Regions from separate parts of the Streptomyces sp. CA-243310 genome, predicted to be linked through region 1. Evidence: riboswitches for the same ligand, from Rfam matches in the RefSeq annotation. Region 1 holds a riboswitch; each other region holds the start of a gene.
What was found. A riboswitch is a leader RNA that binds a small molecule or an ion and turns the genes downstream of it on or off. The one in region 1 is predicted to bind cobalamin.
Positions count from the first base shown of each region.

Region 1 (5,525 bases):
CTTGGCGAGCGCGGCGATCAGGTTCTGGCCGCCGAAGCTGCGCGGATCGCGGCCGACGCTCTCGGCCAGGAGCGCGGTCTTGCCGATCGCGCCGCCGACGGCGTACTTGGTACCGATCATGGTCCAGGCGTGGATGCCTCGGCCCTCGCCGTCCTTGCCGCCCTTGTCCATGAAGTCGACGATGTTGCGCAGGGTGGTGTCGTCCCCGCCGGTGGCGGCCAGTGCGTAGGCGCCGTCGATGGTCATTCCGTAGTCCGCGCGGGCGGGGGAGCCCTCGTAGTAACGGCCCTGGATCAGATTGCCGGGCCTGGTGAGGTACGCCAGCCCCTTCTTGATGTCCGGTCCGTCGCCCGGCGGGACCGTCGGCTTGGGGTCGGTGGGCTTCGGGTCCGTCGGCTTGGGGTCCGTGGGCTTCGGATCGGGCTGCTTCGTGGTCAGTGCCACCAGGTCGCTCTTGGCGGCCGCGACGACGGCCGGCGCGGTGGGGTACAGCCGCGACTCGGTGTCGCCCTCCTCGAAGCCGAAGCCGCCCGCGGGGAACTGCTGCTTGGAGAGCCAGAAGAGGCCCGCGTCGGCGTGCGCGGTGTCGCCGAGAGCGCGCAGGGCCTGGGCCGCCCAGCCGGTGGCGGCCGGGCTGCCGGTGGTCATGTAGGCGGCGGCGGGCCAAGCGCCGGTGGGCAGCTGCGTCTTCCGCAGGTTGGCGCGGGCCTTCTCGACGACCGCCTCGTGGCCACCTGCCCGCTTGAGGGCCAGCACGATCAGCGCGGTGGAACTCGCGTCGCTGTCACACCACCCGCCGGTGCGGATGAGAATGCCGGTGAATCCGCCGTCCTCGCATTGGAGTCCGGTCAGTCGCTTCACGGCGTCGGCCGGGGGCGTCACACCGCCGTTCAGCAGGGCGATGACGGCCATGGCCTGGGCGTCGGACTGGCCGGTGGTGCGGAAGTCGCCCTTGGTGAGGCAGCCGTCGATCGTCTCGCCGTCGCCGATGTCGCGCGGGCAGACGTACTTGACGAGGTCCCCGAGCAGGTCGTGGCCGCCGAAGGCACGGGGATCCCTGCCGGTGGCCTCGGCGACGAGTGCGAGCCGCGCGGCGGCGGTGGCGTCGGGAATCCCGTCCTTGCCGGCCGGGTAGGCATACGCGTCCGTCTGCGCGGGCGTGGCCAGGAAGTCGGCGGCCTTGCGGGCCGCCGGGCTCTGCCGATCGGCGCCCGCGAGGGCGTAGACGACCTCGGTGGTGAGGAGGTGGTTCGGGGTCGTGGCGCCCTCGTCGACGATCCGTTCCCCGTCGGTCAGCCTCCCGCTCACCCAACGCGTGGCAGCGGGCAGGTCCACCGTGCCCGGGGGAACGGACGGGCCCGTGGGGCCGGTCGGGTCGGGGGAGGGCTGTGCGCCGCCCGCGCGGACGTCGTCGGGGGTGAACGTGGGTTTGCCCGACGAGCCGCCGATGTCCGTGCCGCCGAACACCCATGCGTCCACGTCGCCGGGCTTGGGCTTGCGTGCCATCGCTCCCAGGGAGCTGTAGGTCCAGTTCTTCTGGCCGGGCGAGGCGACCCAGTACGACCAGTAGGCGGTCGCCTGCGGGGTCAGGACGCAGTCCTCCTTGTCCGGGGTGGGGTACTGGGTACCGGAGTTGAAGGAGCCGGTGCCGATGCGGCAGATGAAGGCGGGGCCGTCGTGACCGGTGCCCTCGGTGGTGAAACCGGCGTCCCGGAGCAGTTCGTAGCCCGTTGTGAGAGTGGTGTCGCAGCCCCGCTCGACCTTCCCGCCGAAGGGCCCGAAGTCGACGGCGACGATCGCGCCGGTCGTGGCGGTGCACCCCTCGATCGGGTCGGCGACGGCAGAGGTCGTCCCGGTGACGAAGGCCACGCCCGCGCTGACGGTCAGCAGCGTCGCCGATATCAGCGACACCAGCCTCTTTCTTCCCATACGTCGCTCTGCTTGCTCTGCGGTCCCCACCACGGCCCCTCGTGTCAGCCGGGCGGACCAGTACGTGGCAAAGGGCGTCCCTCGCAGGCAAACGCAGCGGGAGCCTTCGAACCACGCCGTAGTCCGCGACGGCGTTTCTCGCTGAAAAACTTGGCTCCAGGCATTCCGGCTCGCCCGGTGGTACCGGGCCTACGGTTGCGGGTCAGCGCCGGAATTCGACCGGCTTCCCCTGGGGCTGAGTGCGTATCAGTCGGAGTGGAACACGCGGATAAAGACAGCGTCAAGGTGGCCTGCGTCTCAGGGCACAGCCCCCGATCGATTCCTTTCGACCTTCCTGACGGTGGCTGGCGGACCCTTGATCACTCGGGTAGCGTCCTGGGCTGCCAGATGGGGGAATCCGGTGGGAAGCCGGAGCTGACGCGCAGCGGTGTGGGACGGCGGGGGCCGTCTCCGAGCCCGAATGCCCATACGGCGTTTGCAGTACAGGAAGCCGTACCACGCGTTCCGGACGGCGGCCCCTCCGGCATGCCCGGCCGTGCGTCCGCACGGTGCCGGGGCGACGGATGCGGTCGGCGTCCGCCGATTCCAGGAGCAGGCCATGTCCCGTCCCCGTACCTCCCGCCGCCTCGCGCTAGCCGTACCCGCCGCGCTCGGCGCGTTCACTCTCACCGCGCTGCCCGCGTTCGCGACCTCGTCGCCCGCGCAGATCGCCACGTCCAAGACCAACGGCATCGCCTACCTCAAGTCCCTGCAGGCGGCAGATGGTTCGTACGCCGGCAGCGGTCTGTCCAACGAGTGGGCGTTCAGCACCTTCGCGGCAACCGGTACGGCCGTCGTCGACGTCTACCCCGCCGGCGACACGACGAAGAATGCCCGTACCGTCTACCGCAACCTGCTGTCGACGGCAGGCTGGCCGTCGGCTTCCCCGGTCGTCACCGACTACGAGCGCGGCACCCTCAACGCGTACGCCGCCGGCATCGACCCGGCCCGCGTCTCGGCCTCCCGCAACCTCGTCGCGAACATCTACTCGCACTGGCAGACCGCGGAGGCGGGCTACTTCGGACCGTCCGGCAACTTCAACGGCACCGTCTTCGCCGCCCTTTCGCTGGGCGGCGCCAAGACTCAGGCAGGGGGCGCCCGTGTCCCGCAGGCACTGACCACCTCGATGGTCACCCGCATCCGCGCCAACCAGCACGTCGACGGGGGCTGGACCTACCAGAAGGGCGAAGGCAACCCCACCGTCCTGAACTCCGCGAGCGACGTCGACATGACCGGCGCCGCCATGGCGGCCCTCTGCGCCTCCGGCGTCCCCAACACCGACACCGACGTCGTCCAGGCGAAGAACTTCCTCAAGAGCACGCTCGTCTCCAACAGCGGCGCCTTCAACTCCCTCTACGGGATCAACACCAGCTCCAACGGCTGGGGCGTCGCGGGTCTCAACGCATGCGGATTCAACCCGCAGACCGGGGACTTCCTCACCGGCAGCGGCAAGACTCCGATCGACTTCCTGATCGCCAACCAGTACAACCCGGCCGGTGGCTTCAAGTACAAGCCCTCCGACACCGTGCCCTCCGCCTATTCCTCCATCGACGCGCTGCGCGCCGTCGCGGGCGGGGGCTTCACGACGGCCCCGCCGGTGCCGGTCACCCCCGGTGCTCCGCAGTGGGTCGCCCAGAGCACCTTCACAGCGGGCACCGCGACCAGGTTGGCGCTGACCGTCGACGACGGCGCGGGCAACCTCAAGGTCTGCTCGGTGGCTTTCACGCCCACCGGTACGACCACGACCCTCGGGGACGTCTTGGCCGCTGCTACCAGTGGTGCAACCCCGTCGGGCTGCGTCACGAGCGTCACTCCCTCCTCGGGCACCGGCACCATCACCAACATCAACGGCAAGGCCAACAGCGGCTCCAACACCTGGAAGGTGAGCGTCGACGGCGCGGCCTTCGCGGGCGCGGCTCGCAACAAGGTGATCAACGTGGGCGACACCATCGCCCTGCGCTGGGGCGCCTGACCTTCGTACACCGGTCGGGGCTGCGGACCTTCGGGACCGCGGCCCCGCCGTGTTCGGATTGGTGAACACACATGCCGAATCAGGGCTGTTTACCCATGAGCCCGGGAGGTCCAAGTTGACGAAGATCGTGCCGCGTCCCGTCGTCATCGACGGGGTGCGGCTGGTGGCCCTCACCGAGGGAGAGTTCGAGAGTCTCGCGGCCTCGCGACGTCAGTTCGGCTCCCACGTCGTACGGTTGCGGATGACGCGTGAGGCACTGATCTCGTTGACCGAGGTCGCCGAGGCCATGTGTTCCCTGCTGAGAGCGGGAGAGCCACCGGCGGGGTCAGCGACCCGGGCTTCCACGAAGACGACGGGTGTGCCTCCGACGGGCCTGCTCAGCGCCTTGGAGGGAGCTGTGGAGCGGGCCCGTCGGGTGGTTGGGACGCGTCCGGACGGGCCCGCTCCAGGAGACCGCAGGCGAAAGCGCTGAACGGGTGACCGTGGCCGACTGGGGCGTGTATCGGAAATGCCTGGTCGCAGATCTCCGCTCGGCGGGCTGTGCTTCCATGCTTTGGTGAATAGCGAGAGTGGTCCTGGAGCCGGCGGAGCGCCGATCCGGCATGTCCGGCGTCGAACAGACTCCGACCTGGGCGCGTGCGTTGAGGTACTTGCCGACGTCCATGGGCAAGACGGCTACCCAGTGAACTGGCCGGACTCTCCCGGCGGCTGGCTGTCCCAGCCGGCACTGCTCGCGGCCTGGGTAGCGGAGCTGGACGGGCGGGTCGTTGGTCACATCGGTCTGTCCCGCAGTGAGCCAGGCGATGCAGCACCGGTCCTGTGGAGCAGTCGCGAGGGCGCGAGCAGCGCACCAGCCGTTGTGGTCAACCGCCTGTTCGTCGCTCCGGCGGCACGAGGCCATGGGATCGGCGCACTCCTGCTGGCCCAGGCGATGCGTGACGCGCAGGAACGCGATCTGCATCCCGTGCTCGACGTCGTGGCCTCCGACGCCTCAGCAGTAGCTCTTTACGAGCGTCTGGGCTGGGAGTTGTTGGCCGCGGTCGAGCAGCAGTGGAGCCCGGAGCAGGCGGTAGTCGTGCATTGTTATGCAGCAGCCGGTTGACCAGGCAGGTCGTAATCGCCAGGTCATGGGCACTCGTTGATGGCCTGAGGCCACACATCGCGAAAGGGGACTGGTGCAGCCACCGCAGTGTGCGAGAGGCTGATCCATCCCAGAGGATCTTCAGCACACGGACACTACGCGCTCATGGCGATACCTGGAACGTCAGAGCAGTCTTGTCGTCCACGTGGATGAGTTCGCCGGGCCGCTCGCGTTCGTAGCGGCAGCTGCCTACCGAAGACGGTCAGGCGGGCACTACGGTGGGAAACGAAGTCAAAGGCGGGCCGGATGGCGAGCGTGATGAACAGCCGTTGGATCTCGTTGCAGGTGAGCGGTATGAGGGCGTCTGGTGCGGGATCGCGGTCGTGTTCGTTCGCGCGGACGACGGCGAGGAAGGCGTGCGCGAGCATGGCCAGGGTGACCCAGCGGGACCAGGACGGGTAGCGGCGGACCTGGTGCTCGTCCAAGGCCGCCAGGCCCTTGCCG
Region 1 covers NZ_JBNJMF010000002.1:116,865-122,389, reverse strand. Annotated here, with positions in the region: gene ACQEVM_RS18045 (prenyltransferase/squalene oxidase repeat-containing protein) at 1-1,959, opposite strand, end outside; cobalamin riboswitch at 2,283-2,411, shown strand; gene ACQEVM_RS18040 (hypothetical protein) at 2,528-3,940, shown strand; gene ACQEVM_RS18035 (GNAT family N-acetyltransferase) at 4,497-5,042, shown strand; partial or broken gene ACQEVM_RS18030 (IS701 family transposase) at 5,177-5,525, opposite strand, start outside.

Region 2 (5,525 bases), on a different contig from region 1:
GCGTGGGCGGCGTGCAGGTCGACGAGGAGCCGTGCGGGCATGTGTTCATGATGTCCGCTACATCCAGGGAGCCGGCCCGGTACGCGTCGCCCAGGCGGCGAGGTCGTTCTCGTCGAAGATCCGGATGCCTTGTCGGAGTGCGTAGTCCCGTGCGGGCTTGGTGAACGCTGATGTGGTGACAACTGCGGCGACATCGGCGCCGTGGATGCTGAAGCAGGTACCGCCGAAGCGCTGCATGTCTGGTGAGCCGACCTTGGTGGTGGGCCCGTACCGCTTGCACTGGATGACGATGCGCCTGCCTTGGGGGCAGTTGGCGACTACGTCGGCCCCGAGGTCGTTCGCGCCGCCGACGACTCCGGCGCCTTGGCAGCCGTCGCGTTCGCAGAGGAAGGCTATGGCGTGCTCGAACTGGCGGGGGCTCATTGCGTGGTAGCGGACGATCTCAGTCGATTGGATCTCGCGTACTCGCCGGTACTCGGCGGCGCGTCGCCGTCGCCTCCTGATGGAGCTGATCCACGCTGCGATAGGTAGCAGGAGGAAGACTGCCGCAGCTGCAACGCGTCCGTCGGCCCACATGAGGAGCGCTACGACGGCGGACAGTCCGACGAGGGTGGCGCCGGCGCATCCTTTTAATGTCATGTGGGAGCTGATCTCCGTGCGTCAGGGAGGGGCGGGCGGTCGAGGTTCGGTGAGGCTATCGATCCGCAACCGCTGTTGGAGTAGGTAGCCCGCTGTTGATCGAGTTGCGTCGTGCGTGATCAGTGAACGGTCCGTTGATGTCGACTTCAGTGGGTGTGGGGCCGGCCTCACCAGCCGTGGATCTCGCAATTCACAGTCGTGTGGTCGATCCACGGGAACGGTCGTGGAGACAGGCGTTCTGCCGATGTCGGGCGGACATGGGTCCGCCCGTCGGTCGCTGTCCCCGAGGGGTCCGACGGGCGGCATCCGAGTAGCACCGCAGCCCGCGGTCAATCGCTCGAATGTGTCAGGCCAGCCTAGGGCCGGTCACTGACAACGGCCGGGCGGGCGGGCGGCAGCGGTCAGGCGGGACGGTCGCCGAGGCCCGGCATCGCCGGGATCGTGCCGACCGGCCAACCGTCGATGTCGGCGGTGAAGTGCGGAGCGGGCACGGTTTCCCACCAGGAGCGGACCGCCGCGGTCACGTGCTCCGCCCCGGTCCGCGGGTCCACGTGGGTCGTTTCCCGTTCACCGCTCCTGCGTACCGCGATCCGTCCTCGTTTGCAGCCGTCGGGGTAGTCGTTCCAGTCGACCCCGGCCTCCGACCGCAGCAACTCGCGCATGCCGCCGGACGAAACGCCGTGCAGCCGCTCGTGGGGGAAATGGTTCTGCGCGGCCCTGCCGATGCTGTTGCGCACCGCGTCCCGCTGCCGCCACCGGAAGTAGTGGGCGACCTCGACGGGGTCGGAGAGGGTGAACAGGCGGGCGTCGAACAGGGCCCGCCCGCCCGGACGTCGCTCGTTGAGCACCGCCGTGGCCAGCGAGGCCGCGACGGACAACTGCTTCGCGACCACGCCGCCGAACCACGGCTCGGTGCCCGCACTGCCGAAGTCGGTGTACAGGACACTGATCTCGTCGGACTGCGTGTACGAGAACCGGGCCCCCGCGATCTCCGCGCACAGGGCCTCGGCGACCGCGTCCATGTCGGCCATGAAGGCCTCGTCGAAGGGGCGGGTCGCTCCCCGTGTGTAGGTGCGGAACGCGCGGCCGTCGACCCGGAGCAATGTGTAGGTGCGACGTGGCAGGACCGCACGGTGCGCCGCCTCGTACCGCTTCATCCGGTCACCCAATGCCGTGCCGTCCGCCATGTCGTCCCTTCGTCCGTGTTGCCCCAGTCTGGCACGCACGGGCTCGCGGGTCCGGAATACGACGATCGGGACGACCGGGCCCCGTGGCCGGCCCCCTCGTCCGCGCGGGCGCGCGGCGGCCCTCCCGTGGGGAGAGCGGGAGGGACGCGCGCCCGGGATGGTCCGGGAGCACACCGTATGCCCGCGTGTACGGGCGCGGGTAGGCATATGACAAGGGGAATTCCGGATGGCGGCGACGGGGCCTAGGCGTCGGAGCCACCCTCGTCGAGACCCTCGTCGGGCAGGTCGTGGCCGAGGCCGTGGTCGTAGGCTCCCGCCTCGACGCGCAGCGCCAGCTCGCGCAGTACGTCCATCGAGCTGACGTCCGTCCGGCCGGAGTCGTGGACCGCCGCCAGCGCACTGAACGCCGCGGCGAAGGATCCGACGATCGTGTGCATGGCGGGAGCCAGCGTCTCCCCGACGATGCGACCCACCTGGAGGGGAGTCGCGTCGGCCGGCACGCTGAAGTGCGGCATCATCTCGCTCAGCAACAGGGTGACGACACCCGGCTCCGAGGGGGGACCGGCCTCGCCGCCGGCCTCGTGAGACCTGCGGACTTCCTGGGACTCCGTGAGGATCCCGATGACTCGCTTCATGATTTCCGCGCGCTCCATCCGGGGAGGGTAGCCCGTGCGGGGACGGCGGGTGAGGGGTTCTCGCGGGCCGGTTCGCCGCCGGGTGTCTGGCAGACTGGGCAGCGTTCTCCCAGGCGGTGCAGGACAGGAAACCGGTGCGAATCCGGTGCGGTCCCGCCACTGTGACCGGAGCCCGTCCGCGGGATCCGGGAGTCAGACACTGACGCACCGCCTCTTCACTTCGACCGGGGACGCGGATCCCCCGGAGAGGCTTCGCCATGTCGCGCTCGCGCACCGTTCTGCGCTCCCTCATACCCCTCGCGCTGCTGGCGCCCCTGGCCGCCTGCGGGGGCTCGCCGGGCGGGAAGGGCTCGGGGTCGGACGCGGCCTCCGGCACGGCGCCCGGGTTCCCGTACACCGTCACCAACTGTGGTGTGAGCACCACCTATCAGGCTCCGCCCCGTCGCGCGGTCACCATGAACCAGCACGCCACCGAGATCATGCTGGCGCTGGGGCTGGAGCAGAGGATCGTCGGCACCGCCTACCTGGACGACGCGATCCTGCCCGCCTACCGACCCGCCTACGACCGGATCAAGGTGCTGGCCAAGGAGTACCCCTCCAAGGAGGTCCTCCTCAACGCCGACCCCGACTTCGTGTACGGCGGCTACTCCAGCGCCTTCGACAAGGCGCAGGGACGCGACCGCGGGGGACTGGCCGCCTCGGGCATCGACTCCCGTCTCAACGTGGAGTACTGCGGCACCGGTCCGGTGGGACTGGAGCAGCTCAAGACCGAGATCACCGAAGTGGCACGCACCTTCGGAGTGCCGGAGCGCGGTGCGGCGCTGATCGAGGATCAGCAGCGGCGCATCGCCGCCGTCACCGCACGCGTCAAGGACAAGTCCGAGCCGGCCGTCTTCGCCTACGACTCGGGCGAGGCCTCCGCCTCGACCTCGGGGGGCACCGGCATCGGCAACGAGATCGTCTCCCTGGCCGGCGGGACGAACGTGTTCGCCGACCTCGACGACACCTTCGGCGACGTGTCCTGGGAGAAGGTCATCGAACGCAAGCCCGAGGTCATCCTGATCTATGACTACGCGGGGACCACCGTCGAGGCCAAGAAGCAGCGCCTGTTGAACGACCCGGCTCTCGCGCAGGTTCCCGCGATCAGGAACAAGCGGTTCGTGGTGCTCCCGCTGTCCACGGCCGTCCTCGGCGTGCGCGTCGCCGACGCCACCGAGTCCCTGGGGCGCCAACTGCACCCCGACGCCGCGTGAGCCCGCGCCGTACCCCGGTCGTCCTCGTCCTGCTCGCCGCCGCCCTGGTGGTCTCCGCCCTCGCGGGCCTCGCGCTGGGCGCGGTACGGATGGCCCCGGGCCAGGTGATCGACGTCCTCCTCGCAGGACCAGGACCAGGACCAGGACCAGGACCAGGACCCGGAGCGGGAGCCGGCGGTGGAGCCGCCGGTGCCATCGTGTGGGACGTACGGATGCCCCGCCTCCTCCTCGGCGCCGTCGTCGGCGCCGGACTCGCCGTGGCCGGAACCGTGTTGCAGGCCCTCGTGCGCAACCCACTCGCCGACCCCTTCCTGCTCGGCGCGTCCTCCGGAGCGTCGGCGGGAGCCGTACTGGTCATCGTCCTCGGCGCCGGAGTCCTCGACTCCGCGGGCGGGGCGGCGGTACCCGTCGCCGCGTTCGCGGGATCCATGGGCGCGCTCGTCGCCGTCTACGCGATGGCCCGGCGGGGCGGCACCATGACCACCGGCCGGCTGATCCTGGCCGGGGTCGCCGTCCAATACGTCCTGTCCGCCCTCACCAGCCTGGTCCTGGTCCTGGCCGCACACCCCGACCAGATCCGTAGCGTCCTCTTCTGGACCCTCGGCGGTCTCGGCGGGGCCCGCTGGGACGAACTGGCCCTGCCCTCGGTCGCGCTGCTCCTCGGTACCGGCCTGCTGATCGCCCTCGCACGCCCCCTGGACCTCCTGCTCGCGGGGGAGGAGGGCGCGCACACCCTGGGCCTGGACACCGCTCGGTTCCGGGCGGCGGTCTTCGTCCTCGCCTCGCTCGTCATCGGGGTGCTGGTCGCCTACAGCGGGGCCATAGGCTTCGTCGGCCTGATGGTGCCGCACGCCGCCCGCATGGTGGTGGGCGCCGGACACCGGGCGCTGCTGCCGGTGGCCGCGCTGGGCGGGGCCGTGTTCCTGACCCTGGCGGACCTGGTCGCGCGGACCGCGGCGGCGCCCGAGGAGATACCGGTCGGCGTGGTCACCGCGCTGGTCGGCGGGCCGTTCTTCCTGTGGATGCTCCGCAGGTCCACCCGGACCGAGGGGGTGGCCGGATGAACCCGTCGACAGGACGACCGGTGGAACTCGCCGTCGAGGACGTGGGCTACGAGATCCACGGCCGGACCCTGCTGCACGGAGTGGACCTCACCGCCCGCCCCGGCGAGACCGTCGGCGTGGTCGGCCCCAACGGAAGTGGCAAGACCACACTGCTGCGCTGCGTCCACGGCGCCCTGCGGCCCACCTCCGGCCGGGTGTTGCTGGACGGCGCCGACGCGGGGTCCATGGGCGTGAAGGAACGGGCCCGACGGGTGGCGGTGGTGCCACAGGAAGCCTCCGGAACGTTCGGGTTGACGGTCCGTGAGGTCGTCGCCATGGGGCGCAGCCCCCACAAGCGGTTCTGGGAGCAGGACGGCCCCGACGACGTCCGACGTGTCGCGGAGGCCCTGGAGGCCGTCGGGGCGGCCGGCTTCGCCGCCCGCCGGTTCGACGAACTCTCCGGCGGCGAACGCCAACGCGCCCTGGTGGCCCGCGCGCTCGTCCAGGATCCCGGCCTGCTGGCCCTCGACGAACCGACCAACCACCTGGACATCCGACACCAGTTGGAGATCCTGACCCTGGTCCGCGCCCTGCCGGCGACCGGCCTGCTGGTCCTGCACGACCTCAACCTGGCCGCGTCCTTCTGCGACCGGCTGTACGTGCTGGAAGCCGGCCGGGTGGTCGCCTCGGGGACCCCGGGCGAGGTGCTCACCGAGGATCTGCTGGCACGGGTGTACGGGGTACGGACCCGGGTCGGACCGCACCCGA
Region 2 covers NZ_JBNJMF010000001.1:3,012,908-3,018,432, forward strand. Annotated here, with positions in the region: gene ACQEVM_RS13490 (restriction endonuclease) at 58-423, opposite strand; gene ACQEVM_RS13495 (tRNA(His) guanylyltransferase Thg1 family protein) at 1,041-1,826, opposite strand; gene ACQEVM_RS13500 (hypothetical protein) at 2,069-2,479, opposite strand; cobalamin riboswitch at 2,545-2,683, shown strand; gene ACQEVM_RS13505 (ABC transporter substrate-binding protein) at 2,719-3,714, shown strand; gene ACQEVM_RS13510 (FecCD family ABC transporter permease) at 3,711-4,778, shown strand; gene ACQEVM_RS13515 (ABC transporter ATP-binding protein) at 4,775-5,525, shown strand, end outside.
Region 2: it holds a riboswitch for cobalamin, as region 1 does, so the genes downstream of both, ACQEVM_RS13505 (ABC transporter substrate-binding protein) here and ACQEVM_RS18040 (hypothetical protein) in region 1, are expected to answer to the same signal.

Region 3 (5,525 bases), on a different contig from region 1:
ACACAACGGGACACGGCGGGAGCCTCGTCAGGGGGGCTCTCGCCGAAGTCGATCGCCGTCTGGGTACTCGTCGGTCTCATCGGCGCGATCGGCTGGGGCGTACTGGCCCTCTCCCGGGGCGAGGAGATCTCGGCCGCGTGGCTGCTCGCCGCCGCCCTGGGCTCGTACGCGATCGGCTACCGCTTCTACGCGCGCTTCATCGCGAACCGCGTACTGAAGGTGGACAAGACCCGGGCGACCCCGGCCGAACGCCTCGACAACGGTGTCGACTTCCACCCCACCGACCGTCGCGTGCTCTTCGGTCACCACTTCGCCGCCGTCGCCGGCGCGGGCCCGCTGGTCGGCCCGGTGCTCGCCTCGCAGATGGGCTACCTCCCGGGCACGATCTGGATCGTCGCGGGCGTGATCTTCGCCGGGGCGGTCCAGGACATGGTCACGCTCTTCTTCTCGACCCGGCGCAACGGCCGTTCGCTCGGACAGATGGCCCGTGACGAGATCGGCCCGGTGGGCGGAGCCGCCGCCCTGGTCGCCGTGTTCGCCATCATGATCATCCTGCTCGCCGTGCTGGCACTGGTCATCGTCAACGCCCTGGCGGACTCCCCCTGGGGCGTCTTCTCCATCGGCATGACCATCCCCATCGCCCTGCTCATGGGCTTCTACCTGCGCGTGCTGCGCCCCGGGCGCGTCACCGAGGTCTCCCTGATCGGCGTCGCCCTGCTGCTGCTCGCCATCGTCTCGGGCGGCTGGGTCGCGGACTCCTCGCTCGCCGAGTTCTTCACGCTCGACAAGCAGACCCTCGTCATCTGGATGGTCGCGTACGGCTTCGTGGCGTCGGTGCTGCCGGTGTGGATGCTGCTCGCGCCCCGCGACTACCTCTCCACCTTCATGAAGGTCGGTACCATCGCGCTGCTCGCGGTGGGCGTGGTCATCGCCATGCCGATGCTGAAGATGCCCGCGGTGACCGAGTTCGCCTCACGCGGCGACGGACCGGTCTTCGCCGGTTCCATGTTCCCCTTCGTGTTCATCACCATCGCCTGCGGCGCGCTGTCGGGCTTCCACTCCCTGGTCTCCTCGGGCACCACCCCGAAGATGATCCAGAAGGAGACCCAGGTCCAGGTCATCGGCTACGGCGCGATGCTCACCGAGTCCTTCGTCGCCGTCATGGCGGTGATCGCGGCGTGCATCATCGAGCCCGGACTGTTCTTCGCGGTCAACTCCCCCGCCGGCGTGGTCGGCACCACCGTCGAGACCGCCTCGCAGGCGGTGACGAACTTCGGCTTCGCCATCTCGCCGGAGGCCCTCGCCCAGGCGGCGAAGGACGTGGAGGAGACCAGCCTGCTGTCGCGGACGGGCGGCGCGCCGACCTTCGCACTCGGAATGTCGGAGATCTTCTCGTCGGTCATCGGCGGCGCCGGGATGAAGGCCTTCTGGTACCACTTCGCCATCATGTTCGAGGCGCTGTTCATCCTGACCACCGTCGACGCGGGCACCCGGGTCGGCCGGTTCATGCTCCAGGACACCCTCGGCAACGTGCACAAGTCCTTCAAGGACGTCAGCTGGAAGCCGGGCGTGTGGATCGCGAGTGCGGTCGTCGTCGGTGGCTGGGGCTACTTCCTGTGGGTCGGCGTCAGCGACCCGCTGGGCGGCATCAACCAGCTCTTCCCGCTGTTCGGCATCGCGAACCAGCTCCTCGCGGCGGTGGCCCTGGCCGTCTGCACCACACTGTTGATCAAGTCGGGCCGACTGAAGTGGGCCTGGGTGACGGGCGTCCCCCTGGCCTGGGACGTGGCGGTCACCCTCACCGCCAGCTACCAGAAGATCTTCTCCGACAACCCGAAGATCGGGTTCTTCGCGCAGCGGGACCTGTACCAGGACGGCATCGAGGCCGGGAAGGTGCTCAAGCCCGCCAAGAACATGGGCGAGATGCACACCGTGGTCACCAACGCCACGGTGGACGGCGTCCTGTCGGTGCTGTTCGCGGTCCTGATCATCATCGTGCTGCTGGACGCGGCCCGCACCTGCGTCAAGGCCGTCCGCAAGCCGGAGACGGTCACCCTCACCGAGACCCCGTGGACCGAGTCGAGGATCGTCGCCCCGGCCGGCCTGATCGCCACCCCCGAGGAACGGGCGGAACTCGCCGCGGCGGGCCTCGACTCCGGCGGCGGCAAGACCCGGGAACCGGTCGCGTGAGCGGCCTGACGGCCGTGCGCGGGGCGTGGGCGAAGACCCGGTTCTACGTCCGCGAGTTCTCGGGCGAGGCCGCGTACGACCGGTACGTCGCGCACGCCCGCGCGCACGACGCCGACGCCGAGGTCATGACCCGGCGCGCCTTCGAGCGGGCCCGCACCGACGCCCGCGAAGCCGACCCGCGCGAGGGCTTCCGCTGCTGCTGACCCCGTCCGGGGCCCTCGAAGGGCCGCCGCGTTCCCCCGGGAACCCGGCGGCCCTTTCGCGTGCCCGTCCGCGAAGGGGGCGCGCCCCCTTCGCCTCCCCGTCCGTGGACACGTGCGACCCCTCGCCCGCCCGTCCGACACACTCGACGGCATGGACATCGTGATCAGGGCGGCATCGGTCGCCGAATTCGAAGAGCTCGGCGACATCACCGCGCAGGCCTACCTGGACGACGGGCTGCTGGACTTCAACGAGGACGCCGCGTACCTGAACGTGCTGCGCGACGTGGCCGGCCGGGCCGCCTCCGGGGAGGTGCTCGTCGCGGACCACGACGGCACGGTCCTCGGCGGAGTGACGTTCGCCTCGAACACGAGCCCGCTGGCCGACATCGCCGGCCCGGGCGAGGCGGAGTTCCGGATGTTGGCCGTCGCCGGCGAGGCGCGCGGACGCGGCGCGGGCGAGGCCCTGGTGCGGGCGTGCATGGCCCGGGCGAGGGCCCTGGAGGGTGTGACGCACCTGGTGTTGTCGACCCAGAGGTCGATGGCGGGGGCGCACAGGATCTACGAGCGCCTCGGCTTCACCCGAACACCAGAACGAGACTGGGCCCCGATCCCGGGCCTCACCCTCCTGACCTACCGTCTGGAGCTGTAACCACGCCGACACAACATGTGGGGGGTCACGCATCCACCCGCCCCCACATGTATGCTCGTGCTCGCTGTCGTCGCAGGGGAATCCGGTGCGAATCCGGAACTGTCCCGCAACGGTGTGAAGTGCACCCATTCGTGCAACTACAAGTCCGAGGACCTGTCGACAGCGCGCCCGGCTCGACCGAACCGGGTGCAGACACGTCCGGGCCTCGCGGTTGGGCCGGTGGACGCCATGCGGTGCACGTACCGCCCGCCCTGTCCGGGCCGGAGCGTGCGCGGTCCGCATGCGCCCGCTCGCGCCCGCGCCGTCGGTGTTCCCGGAGCCGAGCAAGGGAGAGCTCCCCCCGTGACCATCGCGCCCTCCGCACCGCGCGCAGAGTCCGTTCCGTCCGAGTCCGCGATCGAGACCGCGATCACGTCCGGGGGACCCGGGGCCGCGCTGCTGCGCACCCTGACCGAGCTGACGGCCGACCTTCCCGACACCGACCCCGGCCGCGTCGCCGCCGCCGCCCTGCGCGGTCGCAGCTCCGCCGCCGACGAGGCCGAACTGCGCGGGCTGGCCACCGAGGCCGCCGCGGGTCTGATCTCCGAGGACCCCGCGTACTCCCGGTTGGCCGCGCGCCTGCTGACGCTCGCCGTCCGCGACGAGGCCGCGGGCCAGGGGTCCACCTCGTTCTCCGCCTCCGTCGAGGTCGGCCACCGCGAGGGCCTGATCGCCGACCGCACGGCCGAGTTCGTGGCGACCCACGCGAGCAGGCTGAACGCGCTGGTCGAGCACGCGCTCGCCGAGGGCGCCGACGACCGCTTCGGGTTCTTCGGCCTGCGCACCCTGCACAGCCGCTACCTGCTGCGCCACCCGATCACCCGCCAGGTCATCGAGACCCCCCAGTACTTCATGCTGCGCGTGGCCTGTGGTCTCGCGGAGAACGAGACGGTCCAGGCCGTCGAGGAAGTGGCCTCGCTGTACCGGCTGATGAGCCGCCTCGACTACCTGCCGTCCTCCCCCACCCTCTTCAACTCCGGCACCCGGCACCCGCAGATGTCCTCCTGCTACCTGCTGGACTCCCCGCTGGACGAGCTCGACTCGATCTACGACCGCTACCACCAGGTCGCCCGCCTGTCGAAGCACGCCGGCGGCATCGGCCTGTCGTACTCCCGCATCCGCGCCCGCGGTTCGCTGATCCGCGGCACCAACGGCCACTCCAACGGCATCGTGCCGTTCCTGAAGACCCTCGACGCCTCCGTCGCGGCCGTGAACCAGGGCGGCCGGCGCAAGGGCGCCGCCGCCGTCTACCTGGAGACCTGGCACGCGGACATCGAGGAGTTCCTGGAGCTGCGCGACAACACCGGCGAGGACCAGCGCCGCACGCACAACCTGAACCTGGCCCACTGGGTGCCGGACGAGTTCATGCGCCGGGTCAACGCCGACTCCGACTGGTCGCTGTTCTCCCCGGCCGAGGTCCCCGAGCTGGTGGACCTGTGGGGCGACGATTTCGACGCCGCCTACCGCAAGGCCGAGGCGGCCGGCCTGGCCCGCAAGACCATGCCCGCCCGGGAGCTGTACGGCCGGATGATGCGCACCCTCGCGCAGACCGGCCAGGGCTGGATGACGTTCAAGGACGCCTCCAACCGCACGGCGAACCAGACCGCGGAGCCGGGCACCGTCGTCCACTCCTCGAACCTGTGCACCGAGATCATCGAGGTCACCAACGACGGCGAGACGGCCGTCTGCAACCTCGGTTCGGTCAACCTCGGCGCGTTCGTGGTCGACGGCGACATCGACTGGGAGCGGCTGGACGCGACCGTCCGCACCGCCGTGACCTTCCTCGACCGCGTGGTGGACATCAACTTCTACCCGACCGAGCAGGCCGGCCGTTCCAACGCCCGCTGGCGTCCGGTGGGTCTGGGCGCGATGGGCCTCCAGGACGTCTTCTTCCAGCTGCGGCTGCCCTTCGACTCCCCCGAGGCGCGGGCGCTGTCCACGAAGCTCTCCGAGCGGATCATGCTGGCCGCGTACGAGGCCTCCTGCGACCTCGCCGAGCGCAACGGCCCGCTCCCCGCCTGGGAGCAGACCCGTACCGCCCGCGGCGTCCTGCACCCGGACCACTACGACACCGAGCTGAACTGGCCGGAGCGCTGGGAGGCGCTGCGCGCCCGGGTCGCGACCTCCGGCATGCGCAACTCGCTGCTCCTCGCCATCGCCCCGACCGCGACGATCGCGTCGATCGCCGGTGTGTACGAGTGCATCGAGCCCCAGGTCTCCAACCTCTTCAAGCGCGAGACGCTCAGCGGTGAGTTCCTCCAGGTGAACGCCTACCTGGTGGCCGAGCTGAAGCGGCTCGGCGTGTGGGACGCCCAGTCCCGCGAGGCGCTGCGCGAGGCCAGCGGGTCGGTGCAGGGCTTCGGTTGGATCCCGGCCGAGGTGCGCGAGCTGTACCGCACGGCGTGGGAGATCCCGCAGCGCGGCCTGATCGACATGGCGGCGGC
Region 3 covers NZ_JBNJMF010000001.1:1,400,500-1,406,024, reverse strand. Annotated here, with positions in the region: gene ACQEVM_RS06705 (carbon starvation CstA family protein) at 1-2,190, shown strand, start outside; gene ACQEVM_RS06700 (YbdD/YjiX family protein) at 2,196-2,393, shown strand; gene ACQEVM_RS06695 (GNAT family N-acetyltransferase) at 2,545-3,042, shown strand; cobalamin riboswitch at 3,094-3,217, shown strand; gene ACQEVM_RS06690 (ribonucleoside-diphosphate reductase subunit alpha) at 3,385-5,525, shown strand, end outside.
Region 3: it holds a riboswitch for cobalamin, as region 1 does, so the genes downstream of both, ACQEVM_RS06690 (ribonucleoside-diphosphate reductase subunit alpha) here and ACQEVM_RS18040 (hypothetical protein) in region 1, are expected to answer to the same signal.

Region 4 (5,525 bases), on a different contig from region 1:
GCGGGCTCCCGCGCGTCCGGGGGCCGGCGTCCGCCCCGCGCCGGCGCAAGACGGGCCGAGCGGCCCGTCCGGGTCGGGACCTTGGACCCCCGGATGCGGGGAAGGCGTGGGGTTAGCTTGCCGGAGGGGCAGGAAACACCCCCGCCGACAGAGAGGCGCACCCCCCACCATGACGATCACGGAGCACCGCGTCCTCCCCCTCCGCCTGGAGGCCGCGACCACCCCCATCCCGGTACGGGGGACGTTCGTGTACCGCACCGACCGGCCTTACGAGATCGCCCTCGACTTCGAGGGGGCCGGGGTGCACATCGCGCGCTGGGTGTTCTCCCGGGATCTGTTGCTCGACGGGCAGACCCGCGCCACGGGCGAGGGCGACATACAGGTCTGGCCGCGCTGGAAGGCCACCGAGCCGCGGATCTTCCTGGCGTTCAGCAACGGCGAGCAGGGGTGTGTGATGTCCGCCCGGGCGAAGGACGTCCGGGCCCTGTGCCGCCGGCTCGTGGAGCTGGTGCCGCGCGGGCAGGAACGGCGGCACTACGACCTGGACGCGGAACTGAGCGCGCTGCTGCCCGGCTGACGGCGCGGCTCGCGCCCCCGTGCCGAGCCCCCGCGCGGCTCGTGCCCGATCCGGTGCAACCACGGGCGCCCGGGAAGTGTCTTCTGTTGTGACACCGCTGTCCCCGTCTCTGAAGAATCGGGGGGACGTCATGCGTCCGCCACGTCGCCGTCAGGTCACCGCACTCGTCACGGGCACGCTGCTCGCCGCCGGAATCGGCCTCGCCGCACCGGCCTCGGCCGCCACCCGCACCCTGTCCACCACGCTGGTCACCAATGCCCGCTTCGGCGGTCACTGCACCTTCGACCGGCTCGTCGTCGACCTCCAGGGGTCCGCTCCCCCGGTCACCGTCACACCCGTTTCCCAACTGGTCTACGACGGGTCCGGCAAGCCCGTGCCGCTGGCCGGGAAGTTCTTCCTGGAGATCCGGCTGCACCCGGCGGCCGGGCACACCGACGCCGGCCAGAACGTCTACCAGGGGCCCCGCCTACAGAAGATCAACCTGTCCAAGCTCAAGGGCGTGGCCTACACCGGCGACTACGAGGGGTACGTGACCTTCGGCGCCGCCTTCGACACCAAGCCCACCTTCAAGACCGGCGTGCTGCACGCGCCGGAGCGGCTCGTCGTCGACTTCCCGCACCCGGCGACCTGCTGAACCGTCGCCCGGCACACGGGTCGAACGGTCGAGGGGCCCGGGGCGTGCGTCGCCCCGGGCCCCTCGTGTCCTCCTGCCTAGCGGTGCTCCGGATTGGGGAAGTCGAAGCGGCAGCCGGCGTCCCATTCCGAGCGTTGGTTCCCATGGGCGGGCATGCCGCCGGCCCGCTTGAGCAGGGCGGCCAGGTGCATCAGGTTCCAGGTCATGAACGTGGTGTTCCGGTTGGTGAAGTCGTTCTCCGGGCCGCCCGAACCCGGATCGAGGTACGAGGGTCCGGGCCCGGCCTCGCCGATCCAGCCCGCGTCGGCCTGCGGCGGGATCGCGTAGCCGAGGTGCTGGAGGCTGTAGAGGACGTTCATGGCGCAGTGTTTGACGCCGTCCTCGTTGCCGGTGATCAGCGCACCGCCGACCCTGCCGTAGTAGGCGTACTGGCCCCGGTCGTTCAGGATCGAGGAGCAGGCGTAGAGCCGCTCGATGACCTGCTTCATCACGGAGCTGTTGTCGCCGAGCCAGATCGGCCCGCACAGCACGAGGATGTCGGCGTCCATGATCTGGCTGTAGAGGACCGGCCACTGGTCGCTCTCCCAGCCGTGCTCGGTCATGTCGGGCCAGACACCGGTGGCGATGTCGTGGTCCACGGCGCGGATCAGTGAGGTTCGGGCACCGGCCGCCTCCATCACCGCACGGCTCCTGGAGATCAGCCCCTCGGTGTTGCTGGTCTCGGGCGAGCGCTTGAGCGTGCAGTTCACGTAGACGGCGCTGAGGTCTGAGTAGTCGTGTTCGTCGGCCACTCCCCCACCCTGCGCGGGCCGCCGCGCGTGCGCCAGCGGGCCGCGCCCGTCCGGGGGTCACCCGGATCGGCCCTGGTCGGAACGGGTGGGCGGGGGGGTGCGGGAACGGGGTCGGGTTGTTACGGGTCCGCGCGGCCGACTAGGGTCAGCGGGCCTTGGTGTTCGGGAAACCGGTGGAAAACCGGTGCGGCCCTCGCCACTGTGATCGGGAAGTCCGGCTCCACTCCCTTGCGGGAAGCCACTGGGCCCGCGCGGGAGACCGCACGGCCCCGGGAAGGCGGAGTCAGGGCATCAGTACCCGTGAGCCAGGAGACCGGCCAGGGCACGTCGTCCATCCACGAGGTGCTGGAGAGGTCTCCTTACTCATGCATATAGCCGAGGGGTTTCTGCCCCCCTTGCACGCGGTCGCCTGGGGCGCCGCGTCCGCTCCCTTTGTCGTACACGGTGTGCGCGCCCTCACCCGCGAGGTGAAGGCCAACCCCGAGAGCACGCTGCTGCTCGGCGCGTCCGGTGCGTTCACTTTCGTGTTGTCCGCCCTGAAGATCCCTTCGGTGACGGGCAGTTGTTCCCACCCCACCGGCACCGGGCTCGGGGCGATCCTGTTCCGCCCGCCGATCATGGCGGTGCTCGGCACGATCACCCTGCTCTTCCAGGCGCTGCTGCTGGCGCACGGCGGCCTGACCACGCTCGGCGCGAACGTCTTCTCCATGGCCATCGCCGGGCCCTGGGCGGGTTACGGGGTCTACCGGCTGCTCAAGAGGTTCGATCTGCCGCTGATGGTGACCGTCTTCTTCGGCGCGTTCTTCGCGGACCTCGTCACCTACTGCGTGACCAGTGTCCAGCTGGCGCTGGCCTTCCCCGACCCGGGCACCGGTTTCCTCGGGGCGCTCGCCAAGTTCGGCGGCATCTTCGCCGTCACCCAGATCCCGCTGGCCGTCAGCGAGGGCCTGCTGACCGTCCTCGTCATGCGGCTGCTGATGCAGTCGAGCAAGTCGGACCTGGTCCGGCTGGGCGTCGCGAGGCTGACGGCCCGTACCGGGACCAAGCAGGAGGAGGCGGCGGTCCGATGACCAGGAACGCGAAGATCAACACGGTGCTGCTGCTCCTGGTGGCGGCGCTGGCCGTGCTCCCGCTCGCGCTGGGTCTGGGCGAGGGCAAGGAGGAGCCGTTCGCGGGCGCCGACGCGCAGGCGGAGGCGGCCATCACCGAGCTGAAGCCGGACTACGAACCGTGGTTCTCGCCGCTGTACGAACCCCCGTCCGGGGAGATCGAGTCGGCCCTGTTCGCCCTTCAGGCGGCGCTGGGCGCGGGCGTGCTCGCGTACTACTTCGGCGTTCGCAAGGGCCGACGTCAGGGCCTCGCCCAAGCGGGCGCGACCGGTGGCCCGGCCGGCCACGCGGAGTCGTAGGCGGTGCTGCCGATCGACGTGGCTGCGCACGGCAGTCGCTGGCGCCGCCGCCATCCGCTGGAGAAGGCCCTGTTGGGGCTCGGGCTGACGGTCACGGCCGTGGCCCTGCCGCCCTGGCCCGGGGGGCCGCTCGTCGCGGCGGCCACCCTGGTGGTGCTGCTCGGGCCCGCCGGGGTGGCCGGGCGCCAACTGTGGCGGGCCTTCCGGATCCCGCTCGGTTTCTGCTTCACCGGAGCGCTTCCGCTGCTGTTCGCGGTGGGCGGTCCGGCGGGGCTGGTGTCGTGGGCCCCCGACGGGCCCCGGCACGCGGCCGAGCTGCTGTTGCGCACCTCCGCGGCCTCCCTCGGGGTGCTGCTGTTCGCGTTCACCACCCCGGTGTCGGACGTCCTGCCCCGGCTCGTGCGGGCCGGGGTGCCGGCGCCGGTGGTGGACGTGGCCCTGGTCATGTACCGGATCGGGTTCCTGCTGCTGGACTCGATGGCCCAGGTCCGCCGCGCCCAGGCGGCCCGGCTCGGGCACACGGGCCGGGCCGCGGTGTGGCGTTCGCTGGCCGGGCTGGCTGCGACCTCGTTCGTACGGGCCTTCGACCGCGCCGCGCGGCTCCAGGAGGGGCTGGCGGGGCGTGGTTACGACGGCACGCTGCGGGTGCTGGTGCCGCCGGCCACGCTGTCGTGGCGGTTCCTGGCCGCGTCCGGGGCGCTGTCGGCGGCCCTGGTCACCGTGACTCTCACCCTGAAGGGGCTGTACCTGTGAATCCGTTGGTGGAACTGTCCGGCGCGGGCTACGCGTACGAGGACGGGCCCGAGGTCCTCTCCGGCGTGGACTTCGGCATCGTCGAGGGCCGCGCGCTGGTCCTGCTGGGCCGCAACGGCAGCGGCAAGACCACCCTGATGCGGCTGCTCAGCGGGGGGCTGCGGCCGGGTTCGGGCACGTTGCGGCTCGACGGTGCGGTGGTGACGCACGACCGGGCCGGGCTGACCCGGCTGCGGCGGGCGGTGCAGTTGGTGGTCCAGGACCCGGACGACCAGTTGTTCGCCGCCTCGGTGGAGCAGGACGTGTCCTTCGGCCCGATGAACATGGGCCTGGAGCCCGACGAGGTGCGGGGTCGGGTGGACTCGGCGCTCGCCGCCCTGGACATCACGGCGCTGCGGGACCGGCCGACGCACCTGCTCTCGTACGGGCAGCGCAAGCGCGCGGCCATCGCGGGCGCGGTGGCGATGGCCCCGCGCGTGCTGATCCTGGACGAACCGACGGCCGGGCTGGACCCGGACGGGCAGGAGCGGCTCCTGGACGTCCTGGCGGGGCTGCGCACGGCCGGGACCACGGTGGTGATGGCCACGCACGACGTCGACCTGGCGGTTCGCTGGGCCGACGACGCGGCGGTCCTCACCCCGACCGGTGTCCGCGTCGGTCCGGCGGGGGAACTCCTCTCGGATCCCGCGTTGTTGGCCTCGGCCGGGCTGCGTCAGGCGTGGTCCCCGACGGTCACGGCCCTCCTGCGCGCCCACGGCCTGTTGGCCCCGGACGTTCCCGGCCCGAGGACCCCGGAGGCCTTGGCCGCGCTGCGGTGACGGCGCGGGCGCCCGACCGAGCACCTGCGGCGACCGGCGGCGAGGACGGAGCGCGCCGCCGGGATCGACCCCGAACCTAGGATGGCCGCATGTCGCTGCCGCACGCCATCCTCACCGCCCTGCTGGAGAAGCCTTCGTCGGGGCTGGAGCTGACCCGGCGGTTCGACAGGTCGATCGGGTACTTCTGGTCCGCCACGCACCAGCAGATCTACCGGGAGCTGAGCCGGCTGGAGGAGGCCGGGTTGATCAGGGCGTTGCCCGGCGAGGTCCCGGTGCGCGGGCAGCGCAAGGAGTACGAGGTGTTGCCCGCCGGCAGCGCGGAACTGGCCCGGTGGGTCGGCGAGAGCCAGGACCCGAAGGCCATCCGGGACCCCCTGCTGCTGCGGGTGCGCGCGGCGGGCGTGGTGGGGGCTCGGGGGCTCGGGGCGGAACTGCGCCGACATGTGGAGCTGCACCGGGGGCAGTTGGCGGAGTACGAGGCCATCGAGACACGGGACTTCCCGCCGGGACGGGACTCCGACGAGGACCGGCTGCGCCGGCTGGT
Region 4 covers NZ_JBNJMF010000001.1:1,620,350-1,625,874, reverse strand. Annotated here, with positions in the region: gene ACQEVM_RS07675 (SsgA family sporulation/cell division regulator) at 170-577, shown strand; gene ACQEVM_RS07670 (AMIN-like domain-containing (lipo)protein) at 708-1,211, shown strand; gene ACQEVM_RS07665 (flavodoxin family protein) at 1,289-2,002, opposite strand; cobalamin riboswitch at 2,142-2,338, shown strand; gene ACQEVM_RS07660 (energy-coupling factor ABC transporter permease) at 2,368-3,072, shown strand; gene ACQEVM_RS07655 (energy-coupling factor ABC transporter substrate-binding protein) at 3,069-3,410, shown strand; gene cbiQ (cobalt ECF transporter T component CbiQ) at 3,414-4,163, shown strand; gene ACQEVM_RS07645 (energy-coupling factor ABC transporter ATP-binding protein) at 4,160-4,981, shown strand; gene ACQEVM_RS07640 (PadR family transcriptional regulator) at 5,071-5,525, shown strand, end outside.
Region 4: it holds a riboswitch for cobalamin, as region 1 does, so the genes downstream of both, ACQEVM_RS07660 (energy-coupling factor ABC transporter permease) here and ACQEVM_RS18040 (hypothetical protein) in region 1, are expected to answer to the same signal.